3 regions of the Ligilactobacillus sp. MP3 genome follow, and region 2 is predicted to be linked to each of the others. Evidence: predicted binding sites of a transcription regulator. Region 2 holds the regulator's gene; each other region holds the start of a gene.
What was found. Region 2 encodes Rex, which represses fermentation and respiration genes when NADH is low (regulators of the CRP and FNR family bind a similar motif). Its sites were predicted from a motif close to TTGTGAANTANTTCACAA; they were not measured.
Positions count from the first base shown of each region.

Region 1 (4,417 bases), on a different contig from region 2:
ACAGCTACTAATACACCTAACACCCCAAAAGTTGCAGTGAATAGAGTTATTTTTCTACTATAGTCATCCAATTTAATAAATTGAACTGAACCAACCGGAACAGAGAATGTACATGCCCCCATCATAATAGGAAAAGCTGCAATTGGATTTAATCCTAGTAAATATACTGTCACCATTGTCAACGCATATGATCCAATCCCAATGTTATTCAACGCACCATATACAAAAAGTAAAAATCCTGCTAAAATCAGTTTCCAACCATATAATTCTGTTGCAGTCCCATTTGAAGGAATTAATTTTAACTGACCAGCAACGATCAAAAGTGAAGCGATAATTAAACCAATCCCTACAAAAACTTTAATGGTTTTTTCTGGCAATTTAACTACAAAACGTGGTCCTAAATATGCACCGATAACTTGGCAAATGATACAAACCAATAAAGTTTTGATACCAACTGATATTCCAGTAATATAGCTCAAAGCCATAACTGCTACAGGTATTACGCATTCTGTATTCAAAGTTCCTGGTAATTTTTTCATGCTTACCCATTTAGCTTTTTGATATAGAACAGTACCAATTGCAAAATCAGAAATTCCAAATGTTGATAAAAAGAATATAATAAATGATGACAATGCTAACCATTTGGAATCAGCTGGTTCTTCCTTAAATTCCTGCTTATGTTTCAATAAATCACGGATAAATACAGTTGCAAAGTATCCGTTTACAATTACAACCATTGTTAATAATATATACCTAACCATTTTCTTTCACTATCCTCTCAATAAATTTCCCTTACTCCTTCAAAATCCACACCATACTCTTTCTTTAGATCTTCCGGTAAATCTCTAAAAATCTTCAAAGTATACGCATCATGTTTTACATATTCTGAAGCTAAACTTATCATAGCTGTATTTTCTGTCCAAATTACATTTGTTGTATGATGATTAATAGTGCCGTACACTACTTGCTTGTTATCTACAACAACATTAATCCAACGAGAACCGAAATCTGATAACTTATCCTTTTCAAAACCATGGTAATACACATTTTTAAAATCAAAATTATCTTCACTATCTTTGAACAAAATAATAACTACTTTAGTAAGTCGTTTTTCTGCCAATTTTATTAAATTAACCAGCTCATCATCAATATCAGAAGTCCATATTTGAATATATATACTTTCTTTTGCGTTACTGATAACATATTTTATTTTTTCAATCATACTTGTGTAATCATTAACCTTCCAAAGGTGTCCAGCATCTCGTATAGGTTCTTTAATCTCTTTAAAACCTTGCTTCAGATTTTTTAAGTCATTCTTAAAAATATGCTCAAGTCTTGCTAAAAATTCATCTGTAGGAATTGCACGGTACATCTTATTTTCTGTTTGATTTACTAAAACCATATTCTTTTGTATTAAATTTTCTAAGACATTGTAAACTTTTGAACGAGCCACACCAGATAATTTGCTAACTTCATACCCTGTCATCTGTTCATGATTAATTAAGGTGAGATAAACTTTTATTTCTGATTCATTGAACCCATATTTTCTCATAATTGTTGATATATCAAGCATTTGATCTTCACCTCCTTATAGTAGTACCTTACAGTAACTACTATAATGCAATTGTTGATTAATTTCAAGTGTATTTTTTCACAAAAGCATTTTAATAGTACAGATTGATATCTTTTTCACAAATTGTAAAAAATAAAACTAGTCGTCAGAAAACAACTAGTCCTATTACTATTATTCAAACTCTATTGGCTTTTTATCTGTCACACCAAAATAATACGCAATTGCATCTAAAATTCGTTCCGATGCCTTTCCATCGCCATATGGATTCTTTGCTTGTGCCATTCTTCGATATTCAGCATCATTATCTAGCAACTCTTCCATTTCTTTCTTTACTTTTTCAGACTCTGTACCGACTAATTTTAAAGTACCTGCTTCTACACCCTCTGGACGTTCAGTTGTATCTCTCAATACTAATACCGGTTTACCTAATGAAGGTGCTTCTTCTTGAACACCACCAGAATCTGTCATAATAAAGTAACTTCTAGCTGCTAAATTATGAAAGTCAACAACATCAAGTGGTGAAATCAAGTGTATTCTTTCTGTATTTCCTAAAATTTCTTTTGCTGCTTCTTGAACTGCCGGACTTAAATGAACTGGATAAATAACTTCTACATCTTCTCTTGATTCAACTACTTCACGAATTACTTTAAACACACGTCTCATAGGTTCTCCCTGGTTTTCGCGACGATGCATTGTTAGTAAAATTAATTTATTATCAGGAGAAACCTTATCTAGAATATCATGGTGATACTCTTTATCTACTGTTTGTTTAAGTGCATCTATAGCTGTATTTCCTGTAATATAGATATTATCTTCTTTATGGTTTTCTTTAAGCAAATTAGCTTTACTTTGATTTGTAGGAGCAAAGTACAAGTCTGTCATCGCATCTGTCATTTGGCGATTCATTTCTTCAGGATATGGAGAATATTTTTCCCATGTTCTAAGTCCTGCTTCCACGTGTCCAATAGGTATTTGATTATAAAATGCTGCTACACTTGCAGAAAATGTAGTTGTTGTATCCCCATGAACTAATACAATATCCGGCTTAGCCTCTTTTAAGATTTTATCTAGATTGATTAGTACATTAGAAGTTATATCAGTCAAAGTTTGTCTGGCATGCATAATATTTAAATCATAGTCAGGCTTGATATGAAAAATATCTAAAACTTGGTCTAACATTTCGCGATGTTGTGCAGATACTGTTGTAATTGCTTCAAAACGCTGACTTTGTTTTTGTAATTCCAATACTAACGGTGCCATTTTTATTGCTTCTGGCCTTGTTCCAAAAACCGTCATTACTTTTATTTTTTTCATTAATATCCGTCCTTCTTCAAAATAAATCTTCATTAAAAGTATAACAAATCCAGTGCTTTTATTGTCAGTTTTTATGGTATTTATGATATATTAAATTTACAAATCTATTTTGAATGGAGGCTCATTATGACAATTCCAAATTTTAAAGAAAAACTACAAAAATATGCTGAATTAATTGTTAAAATTGGTGTAAATGTCCAACCAAACCAACCAGTTGTATTATACATTAACGTTGAACAACAAGAATTAGCTCACTTAATTGTTAAAGAAGCATATGCTGCTGGAGCAAGTGAAGTTATGGTTAAGTGGTCAGATACATTTACTTCTCGTCAATTTTTAGAATTTGCTAATCAAGAACGTCTTGAAAATATTCCTTACTATCTTGTAAAAGAAGCTGAATATATCGCTGATAATAAAGCTGCACGTATTTCTGTTATCTCTGAAGATCCTGATGCTTTTAACGGATTAGATCATAATCGTGTATCTACATTCCAAAAAGCTAATGGTAAAGCTTTAAATGTTGTACGAAAAGCCACTCAAAATAACGATTTAAGCTGGACTGTTGTTGGTGCAGCTGGTGTTAAATGGGCTGAAAAAGTTTTCCCTGATTTAAAGGGTGATGCAGCAGTTGACAAATTGTGGGAAGAAATTTTTAAAACTACACGCATCGATCAAGAAGACCCTATTGCTGCTTGGAAGAAACATGATGAAACTTTACGTACTAAAGCTGATTGGTTAAATAAAGAGCAATTTAAAGCTCTTCATTACACATCGCCAATTACTGATATTACTGTTGGACTTCCAAAGAATCATATTTGGGAAGGTGCTGGCAGTTATAACGCTGCTGGAATTGAGTTTATGGCAAATATGCCAACTGAAGAAGTCTTCACAGCACCTGATGCTCGTCAAATTGACGGTTATGTCGGTTCAACTAAACCTTTGAGCTATGCTGGTAATATTATTGAAAATATGCACTTTGAATTTGAAAATGGCAAAGTTACTAAAGTCACAGCTGATAAAGGACAAAATATCTTAGAAGAACTTATCAAAACTGACGATGGTGCTACTTCATTAGGAGAAGTTTCATTAGTTCCAGATCCATCGCCAATTTCACAATCCGGTATTACTTTCTTTAATACTTTATTTGATGAAAATGCAAGCAACCACATGGCTTTAGGTGCTGCTTATCCTTTCTCAATTCAAGGTGGTACTAAAATGTCAGACGAAGAATTAAAGGAACACGGCATCAATATTAGTCAAACTCATGTCGACTTCATGATGGGCTCAGCTGATATGGATATTGATGGTATCAAAGAAGATGGTACTATTATTCCTATTTTTAGAAACGGTGACTGGGCATAAAAATAATACTGCTAAAATGCGCTTGGGAAAAATTTTTCTCAAGCGCTATTTATATTGTTTAAACATATAACTTTGCTTTACATAATTTATCACCACTTACTAGCAATTTCTTATTTTCACACAGGACCAATTCTTTAATTTCTGCAATTTCTAATTTTGAAACCGATT
Region 1 is NZ_JANFQI010000011.1:49,275-53,691, reverse strand. It holds gene NOU10_RS08225 (sulfite exporter TauE/SafE family protein) at 1-761, opposite strand, end outside; gene NOU10_RS08220 (TrmB family transcriptional regulator) at 779-1,573, opposite strand; gene wecB (non-hydrolyzing UDP-N-acetylglucosamine 2-epimerase) at 1,745-2,887, opposite strand; gene NOU10_RS08210 (aminopeptidase) at 3,014-4,249, shown strand.
Region 1: NOU10_RS08220 (TrmB family transcriptional regulator) is a predicted target of Rex. The motif match lies at 1,678-1,695, and genes of this name have one in related genera.

Region 2 (4,417 bases):
AGATAAGGAATTAACAGCATTTAAAGATGTAGAATTGTTGAAAGCACCTTTGAAATTATGTGGTGATAATGCAGCGATGATAGGTGCTGCTGGATATGTGGCTTTCAAGCATGGTGTTCGAGCTGACATGACATTGAATGCTGAACCAAGTCTAGAATTTGAATGGATGGTAGAAAAATAAAAAGATGTGAGACTTAGTATGACTAGAGTGAGCATAACTCTGGTATTAAGTCTTACATCTTTTTTATTGTAATCCTTCTAATTCTAAACTTAGTTCAGTCCATTTACTTTCGGCTTCATTTAAATCATTTGTTGCCTTAGATAGCTTTGTGTGTAACTCATCCATTTTTTGTGGATCATTGAAATTATCAGGTAGTGTCATTTCTTGCTCTATATTGGCTTTTAATTCTTCAAGACGTTCCATTTCAGATTCAGCATTATCAACTAAACGTTGTAATTTACGCTGTTGTTTTTGTAATTCTTTACTTTTCTTATAGTCAAGTTGCTTTTGAGAAGTTTTTGAAACTTGTTGATCATCTTGAGATTGTTCTGCCTCTTTAGCTGCTTCAATTGCTTCTAATTCAGCTTTTTTCTCTAAATAATAATCATAGTTACCAAGGTATAAGTTACTTCCCTCTGGAGTGATTTCAAGAACGGTATCAGCGACTTGGTTGATGAAGTAACGGTCATGAGAAACAAATAAGATGGTTCCTTCAAAATCAATTAAAGCACTCTCTAATACTTCTTTACTATCTATATCTAAATGGTTAGTTGGTTCGTCGAGCATTAAGAAATTATCTTCTTGTAAAGCAAGTTTTGTTAATGTTAATCTAGCCTTTTCCCCACCAGAAAGATTATGTACTACTTTTTTAACATCATCACCGACAAATAAGAAACTACCTAATAATGAGCGAACATCTTTTTCTAACATATTAGGATGATCATCCCAGATTTCATTTAGGACAGTTTTTTTATCATGTAGGTTTTGTTGTTCCTGATCGTAGTACCCAGTTTGAACATTAGTACCAAAAGTAGCAGATCCATGGATGAAAGGAATATTTCCTAAAATACTCTTTAGTAAGGTGGATTTGCCAATTCCATTAGGTCCGACAACAGCCATTGCATGATGTTTACGTAATTCGAAAGTGATAGGATTTGAAATAACTTTTGAATCATAGCCAATAGCAGCATCTGTGACCTTTAAAACTACATTTCCACTTTCCTTGCTAGCATGAAATTTAAAATGAGGTCCTTTTTCTTCACCTTCAGGACGCTCTAATCTATCCATTTTCTCTAATTGTTTTCTTTTACTTTGAGCTCTTTTAGTTGTAGAAGCTCGAACTAAGTTTTTATTAACAAAATCTTCTAATTTTTGAATTTTCACTTGTTGCTTTTCATATTCTTTCCATTGAGTACGCAAGCGAGAAGCTTTTTCTTCAATATAATGAGAATAATTTCCAACATAGTGACTAGAATGTTGATGACTTAATTCGTAAACTTCGTTGACAACTTTATCTAAGAAGTAGCGGTCATGTGAAACAATTAAAAGGGCACCGGTATAACCTTGGATATAATTTTCTAACCAAGTCAAAGTTTCAATGTCGAGGTGGTTAGTAGGTTCGTCAAGAATTAACAAATCACGTTTTTCTAAAAGTAATTTAGCTAAAGCTAAACGTGTTTTTTGTCCACCAGATAAGTCAGAAACCATTTTTCCATAGTCTTCTTCAAAAAATTGGAAACCATGTAAAACAGCTTTTACTTCATTTTCATAACCATAACCATTATTTTCTTGGAAGTCATGTTGTAATTGATCATATTGATTTAATAATTGTTGATATTCCTTAGATTCATGTGGAATTGACGGAGAAGCAATCTTTTCTTCAAGTTGATGAATCTTAGCTTCCATCTTTTGCAAGGGTTCAAAGACACTTAACATTTCATCTAATACATTTTTAGTAGATTCTAATCCTGTATGTTGTGCTAAATATCCAATAGTTAAATCTCGTTTAGTAACGATTTTTCCTTCATCTGGAAGTGATTCACCGATTAACATTTTTATTAGTGTAGATTTTCCTGCTCCGTTGCGACCAACAAGTGCGATCTTGGAATTATCTTTTATATCAAGATTGACATTCTCAAAAAGGATATCTGCTCCAAAATGTCGGGCAACTTGCTGTGCTTGTAAAAGTAGCATAAAATCACCTTTTCTATTAATTTACTGTATTATAACACTAAGACGATTTATAGTGTAACATAGAAATTTCACAAATAAAAACGTTAAAGATGATAATTAAGCCAATATATTGTATAATTGTGGAGCTATGTGTTAAACTTATGTTAAATATTTCACGAAAAGAGGAAAGTCTAATGGCAGAAGTAAAGATTCCGCAGGCTACTGCAAAACGTCTACCGATATATTATCGTTATCTAAGACTATTATCTAATTCTGGAAAGAATAGAGTTTCTTCAACAGAATTAGCTGAAGCCGTAAAAGTAGATTCTGCTACTATTCGACGTGATTTTTCGTATTTTGGTGCTTTAGGTAAACGTGGTTACGGATATGATGTACAAAGTTTACTTGATTTTTTTACTAAGCAATTAAATCAAGATACGCTAACTAATGTTGCTTTGGTTGGGGTTGGTAATTTAGGACATGCTTTATTGAACTTTAATTTCCATCAAAGTAATCATGTAAGAATTAGTGCAGCATTTGATGTAAATGAAGATATTACAGGAACAATTCAAAGTGGAATTCCAGTATATCCAATGTCTGATATGAAAGAACAATTAAAGTTACAGCAAATTGAAATTGTAATTTTAACTGTTCCGGCTCCTGTAGCACAAAAAGTTACAGATGAGTTAGTAGAAGTTGGTGTAAGAGGAATATTGAATTTTACGCCACTTAGAATTACTGTACCAGAAAATATACGTGTACAAAATGTAGATTTGACGAATGAAATGGAAACTTTGATTTATTTCTTGAATCATTTTGGAAACACAGAAGAGTAGTGTTACATAGAAGACTGAAATAAGTTTCAAAATAAAAATTGCTGAAGATTATGATGTTATCTAATCATTAATCTTCAGCAATTTTTTGATATTAACAACTTCTAAAGCGATGACAGAAGTATAATAAACAAGTTTAGAAATATATGACTAAAAGTAGAAGTAATAATCGTTCCAGTCCGATAGTAAATATAGCAAAACAAAAGGCCAATACTAGCATAGATAAGGAAATGACCATCCATATGAGCTAAACTAAATAGAAGACTGGAAATTAAGGCAGCAGGTAGAAAAGGGATGAATCTTGAAAAATTTCCAAATAAAACTTTTCTAAAAATTAACTCTTCCATTACAGGTGCAACAATTCCAGGTACTAAAATGTAGTATGGGTAATGGTGAACAATTTCTAACAATAGGTTAGTATTAGCTGAATATGATGAAAAATGGAAAAGTCCTGATTCAATACGAGATAATCCAATTTGAATTATGAGGGCACCGACCATACCAAGGATACTCCAGAGTAAAATAGATTTAAGTTTAATAGTTTTATATTCTAATTTATTTTTAAAAGAGAATCTATGATTGAGATAAACAATAAACAACATGCAGAGTATTCCAATAATAGTTTCAACCAAATAAAAATTATGACTTTGATTATAAAAAATATTGAATATTGCTAACAAAATTTGATAACCAATATAGGTTAGCAATAAGGGAATAGAATTTCTTTGTTCCAAATTAATTATCACCTTTCATTTTTAAATTTAATTGTACCATTAACAGGTCAAATAAAAAAATTAGCACTCTAATGTGTCGAGTGATAAAAAATACTTGCAATTTATATTTAAAGTGGTTATAGTATTAATTGTAGTTAGCACTCAGGAGTTGAGAGTGCTAAATGATACAGATGATTGATATTGGAGGGATTAGACGTGCTTAAACCATTAGGAGATCGCGTTGTTTTAAAAGTTCAAAAGGAAGAAGAACAATCCATTGGTGGAATTGTTATCGCAAGTAATGCAAAAGAAAAGCCTACAACAGGTGAAGTAATTGCTGTTGGTAACGGACGTATCTTAGACAATGGACAAAGGGTTGAACCTGAAGTAAAAGTTGGTCAATCAGTTGTTTTTGATAAGTATGCTGGTTCTGAAGTTAAATATGAAGGCGAAGAATATTTAGTAATCCGTGAAAATGATATTATTGCGGTTATAGATTAATTTTTAATTAATTTGAGGTGAAGAGATTTATGGCAAAGGAAATTAAGTTTTCAGAAGATGCTCGTTCAAAGATGTTGAAGGGTGTAGATAAATTAGCAAATACAGTAAAATCAACTATTGGTCCTAAAGGCCGTAATGTTGTTTTGGAACAATCTTATGGTTCCCCAACAATTACAAATGATGGTGTAACAATTGCT
Region 2 is NZ_JANFQI010000001.1:54,527-58,943, forward strand. It holds gene tsaD (tRNA (adenosine(37)-N6)-threonylcarbamoyltransferase complex transferase subunit TsaD) at 1-181, shown strand, start outside; gene NOU10_RS00350 (ABC-F family ATP-binding cassette domain-containing protein) at 245-2,194, opposite strand; gene NOU10_RS00355 (redox-sensing transcriptional repressor Rex) at 2,368-3,009, shown strand; gene NOU10_RS00360 (CPBP family intramembrane glutamic endopeptidase) at 3,111-3,740, opposite strand; gene groES (co-chaperone GroES) at 3,936-4,220, shown strand; gene groL (chaperonin GroEL) at 4,250-4,417, shown strand, end outside.

Region 3 (4,417 bases), on a different contig from region 2:
TTGACCTGAAGCTAACACACCTAGCCCGCCAGCATTAGAAACAGCTGCCACCAATCCGGCTTTGGCTACATCTTGCATCGCTCCTTGAATAATTGGATATTTAATTCCTAACATTTCTGTAATTCGATTCATGATTTCTCACCTCAATTATTTAAAATATAAAAAGGATATCTTACAACCATATAGTTATAAGATATCCCAATTGATATTAATGGTAATTACAATTTACTAAATAATTAGAATTGATCGATCAACAATTGACGAATTTCTTCCAAGTATGGTTGACGAGGATTTGCAGTTGTGCATTGATCATCGTAAACACGATCAACCATCTTATCAAGAGCTTTTTCAAATTGTTCTTTAGTTACACCATTTGCAGATAACTTAGGTTCAACATCTAATTTCTTCATTAAATCGTTAATCTTGTTGCATAATGCATCTACTAATTCAGCATCTGAGTTACCTTTCAAGCCTAATGCACGAGCAATATCTGCATAGTCTTTTTGAGCACGATATACTTCATAACGTGGGAATGGTGTACGTTTTACACGACCAGAAGCACCGTTAAATTTAATTACGTGTTGCATAGCAATGGAAATTGCCAAACCATGAGGCAATCCAAATTCCCCACCAGTCTTGTGAGCGATTGAGTGGTTAATACCCAAGAATGCATTAGCAAATGCCATACCTGCTAATGTTGCAGCATAGTGCATATTTTCGCGAGCTTTTTCACCTTCTAATGTAGGATGTTTTGGATCATACTTATATGAAGCTTCCAAGTTTTCAAATACTAACTTAATAGCTTGCATTGACCATGGGCGTGTGAAATCAGATGCCATGACTGATACATATGATTCAAGAGCATGTGACAAACTATCTAATCCAGATAGAGCTACAGTTCTCTTAGGAACAGTCATTACAAATTCTGGGTCTACAATTGCTACTTGTGGTGTCAATTCATAGTCTGTTAATGGATACTTAACGTGTGTATTATCATCTGTAATAACAGCATATGGTGTTACTTCAGAACCTGTACCAGATGTTGTTGGAATTGCAAACATTCTTGTCTTCTTAGCGTGATGGAATTTAACAATTCTCTTACGGATATCAACGAATTTTTGTTGTAATTCTTTAAATACTTCACTAACTTTTTCGTAGCTATCTAAGAATCCAGGTTCTTGATCTAAGGAGTATTCATAGATATAACGAGCAATCTTCGTAGCATCCAATGCAGAACCACCACCAATAGCAATAACTGTATCTGGTTCAAATTGTGCCATTTGTTGAGCAATTTCAATTGTTTGTCCTAACATTGGGTCAGGTCTTACAGTTCCATAAAGAGCTGTCTTAACTTCATTTTCTCTTGCTGCTAATTGATCGTAAACTTTGTCTACAAATCCAAACTTAACCATTCCTGGGTCAGCTACGATGAATGCACGGTTGATATCTTCAGTTTCATCTTGTAGATAGCTGATAGCATTCTTTTCGTAGTAGATCTTTTCTGGTAAACGAACCCATTGAGGTCTGTTACGTCTCTTAGCAACTGTCTTAACATTTAATAGGTCTGATGTTGATAAATTATGTGACAATGAATTCTTCCCCCATGATCCTGTTCCAAGTGTCAAACTTGCACGTAAGCCATCTGTGTAAATATCACCAATACCACCAATGGAATCAGGTTGATTTACCAAGATACGAGCTGCTTTAGTTCTATCACCAAATTCTTTTACAAATGGATCGGATTGAGAACCAATTTGGATAGCAGCATTATGGCCTGCACCTTGATAATCTAATAATGCAGCAACGGTCTTAATACCATCTTCACGATCTTTTGCTTTATATACTGACAATAATGGAGAAAGTTTTTCAGATGATAGCTTTTCACCGATGTTCTTAGCAGAAAGTTCAAATAACATTACATCTTTACCTTCTGGAAGTTCTACACCAGCTTGTTCAGCAATCCAGCGAGCTGGTTTACCAGCAACTGGGCCGTTTACACCATGTCTATCATTAAATACGAAATCTTCAATCTTCTTATAGTCTTTCTTAGGAACAATATATGCTCCCTTTTCTTCCATCTTCTTTAGCCATTCATCATAGATAGGAGCTTCAACAACTGCAGAATTTTCAGTAGCACAAATCATACCGTTATCAAATCTCTTAGATAGAAGTAAATCTTCAACAGCTCTGTCAAGATGTGCTGTATGATCAACGTAGATAGCACCGTTACCAGCACCTACACCCATTGATGGGTTACCTGACTTCAATGCTGCATTAACCATTCCTGGACCACCAGTAGCTAAGATAGAAGCAATCTTTCGATTTTGAATAAGAGCTGTTGTCTTTTCTAGACTTGGTTCCTCAATCCATTGAATAATATTCTTTGGAGCACCAGCTTTTACAGCTGCGTCGTAAATAATTTTTGCTGCATGTGCCGAACATTTTTGTGCTTGTGGGTGGAAAGCAAATACAATTGCATTTCTAGTTTTCAATGCTAATAGTGACTTAAACATTGCTGTTGAAGTTGGGTTTGTTGTAGGTACAATACCTGCTAAAACACCAAGTGGAGCTGCAATTTTTACTTCACCTTTAATCTTATCTTCTTCGATTACACCAACTGTTTTATCATTCTTAATAGCATTATAAACGTTTTCAGTTGCAAAACGATTCTTTGTATCTTTATCTTCTACAACCCCACGTCCAGTTTCATCTACTGCTTCATGAGCTAAAATCAAAGCAGCTTCTGAACCAGCTAAAGCAGCAGCTGCAACAATCTTATCTACTTGTTCTTGTGAGAAAGTAGAATATTCTTGTTCAGCTTTTAATGCTTTTTCTACTAAACCATCAGTGTATACACGAGCATCTTCTTCTTTGTTGTTTGTCTTGTTAACCATTACTTTAGCCTCCTACTATAGCTAAATAAACTATAAGTTAATATTTAACCATTAATAAACGATACAAATATAATTGTGTTATCGTGAATTAATTCACAAATATTACACTTATAAAATAACATCATATCCACAATAAATCAATACTATTTTTGAATTTATTTTATTTTTTCTCAGATTTTGTTAAATAAGTCACTTATATCAATCGATCAAAAATACAAAATAAAGCATAATAAAAAACTTAAAAAATATTTTTTGTAAACGTTTTCTATTATAATTTATATCATATCTCATATGGTACACTTTTACAATATATTCCGAGAATTTTATCAACAAAAAAATAACTTAATGTTGATTAAACGTTAAGTTCATAATTATAGTTAAAATAACACTGTTTTTTTACAAATCTCATTAATCGCCATTAATTCCATTTAGTTTAAAAACAACAACATCAGATTCTCAAGTGTGTCAATGCTACTTATAACAACTATTTCAAGAAATTATCTTCTCTATTATTTAGTTTTATCTCCTCGAAAAAATATTTATTTTACTATATTCTAAAGGGGTAGGAATGTATAGAAATTGAATGAAATTATCGTAATTTGTCGCAAAGACGTCAAGTTATATTATTCACATAACTAGAAGTCAGATTTAACCTTATATTTTTATACTTATTACGTTTTCTAGCTACTCAAAAATGTGTTAATTAAATCTTATTTCTGACAATCTCTAGATTTTTGAATCTTATTCAACCTTGAGCATTCCTTAATGCTTTTAGAAAGGAAAGATTGACTATGCTTAGCAAAGACAATCATTATGGCAAGCGAATTGCTAATACTCCACATGCACCTCGCTATGCACTTAGAAGACTTAAAGTCGGACTTATTTCAGTTGCTCTTGGGACTGTCTTTTTCTTTACACCCCAAGCCTTAGCTGATACAACTAGTGGAGTTGATACGAGTACAGACCCTTCTACATTAACCACTACTAATGCATCTGAAAATCACACAACTAATACTTTGAGTAGTACTAATACTGCCAACAAAGTCAGTTTAACTAATACTACTCCAAAGAATACAGTCCAGACATCTTCTACTTCCAATAACACTGAAACTGTTATAAATATATACACGCCGACTACTACAAGTGGAACAGAAAACAATACTGCTAATACTCAAAGTAGCAACACCAATGCTATCAAAAATAACATAGCTACCGATACTACAATAAAAGTTAATAATAGTAAGGTTTAATCAAAGCTACAAGCTAATCCAAGTAATACTAGTGCTTCAATCAGTGATAACAACACTAATCAAGTAACACTTCCTCATGGTCAAGCTCAAGGACAACGTGTCGTTAATATTACTACTGACGCTACTAGTGGAGACACTTTCACAATTGAAGTACCCTACATTTTTACAGCCACAAACAATGCTAATGGAGATCTCTTCTCTGCAGAGACAAAACTTACTCCCGTAAATAATCCTGCTTTTGTTTCGAGCAAACCTCTCTTCAATACTACTTTT
Region 3 is NZ_JANFQI010000004.1:117,135-121,551, reverse strand. It holds gene NOU10_RS04570 (nitronate monooxygenase family protein) at 1-132, opposite strand, end outside; gene adhE (bifunctional acetaldehyde-CoA/alcohol dehydrogenase) at 237-2,894, opposite strand; gene NOU10_RS04560 (YSIRK-type signal peptide-containing protein) at 3,686-4,144, shown strand; gene NOU10_RS04555 (LPXTG cell wall anchor domain-containing protein) at 4,383-4,417, shown strand, end outside.
Region 3: adhE (bifunctional acetaldehyde-CoA/alcohol dehydrogenase) is a predicted target of Rex. The motif match lies at 2,976-2,993, and genes of this name have one in related genera.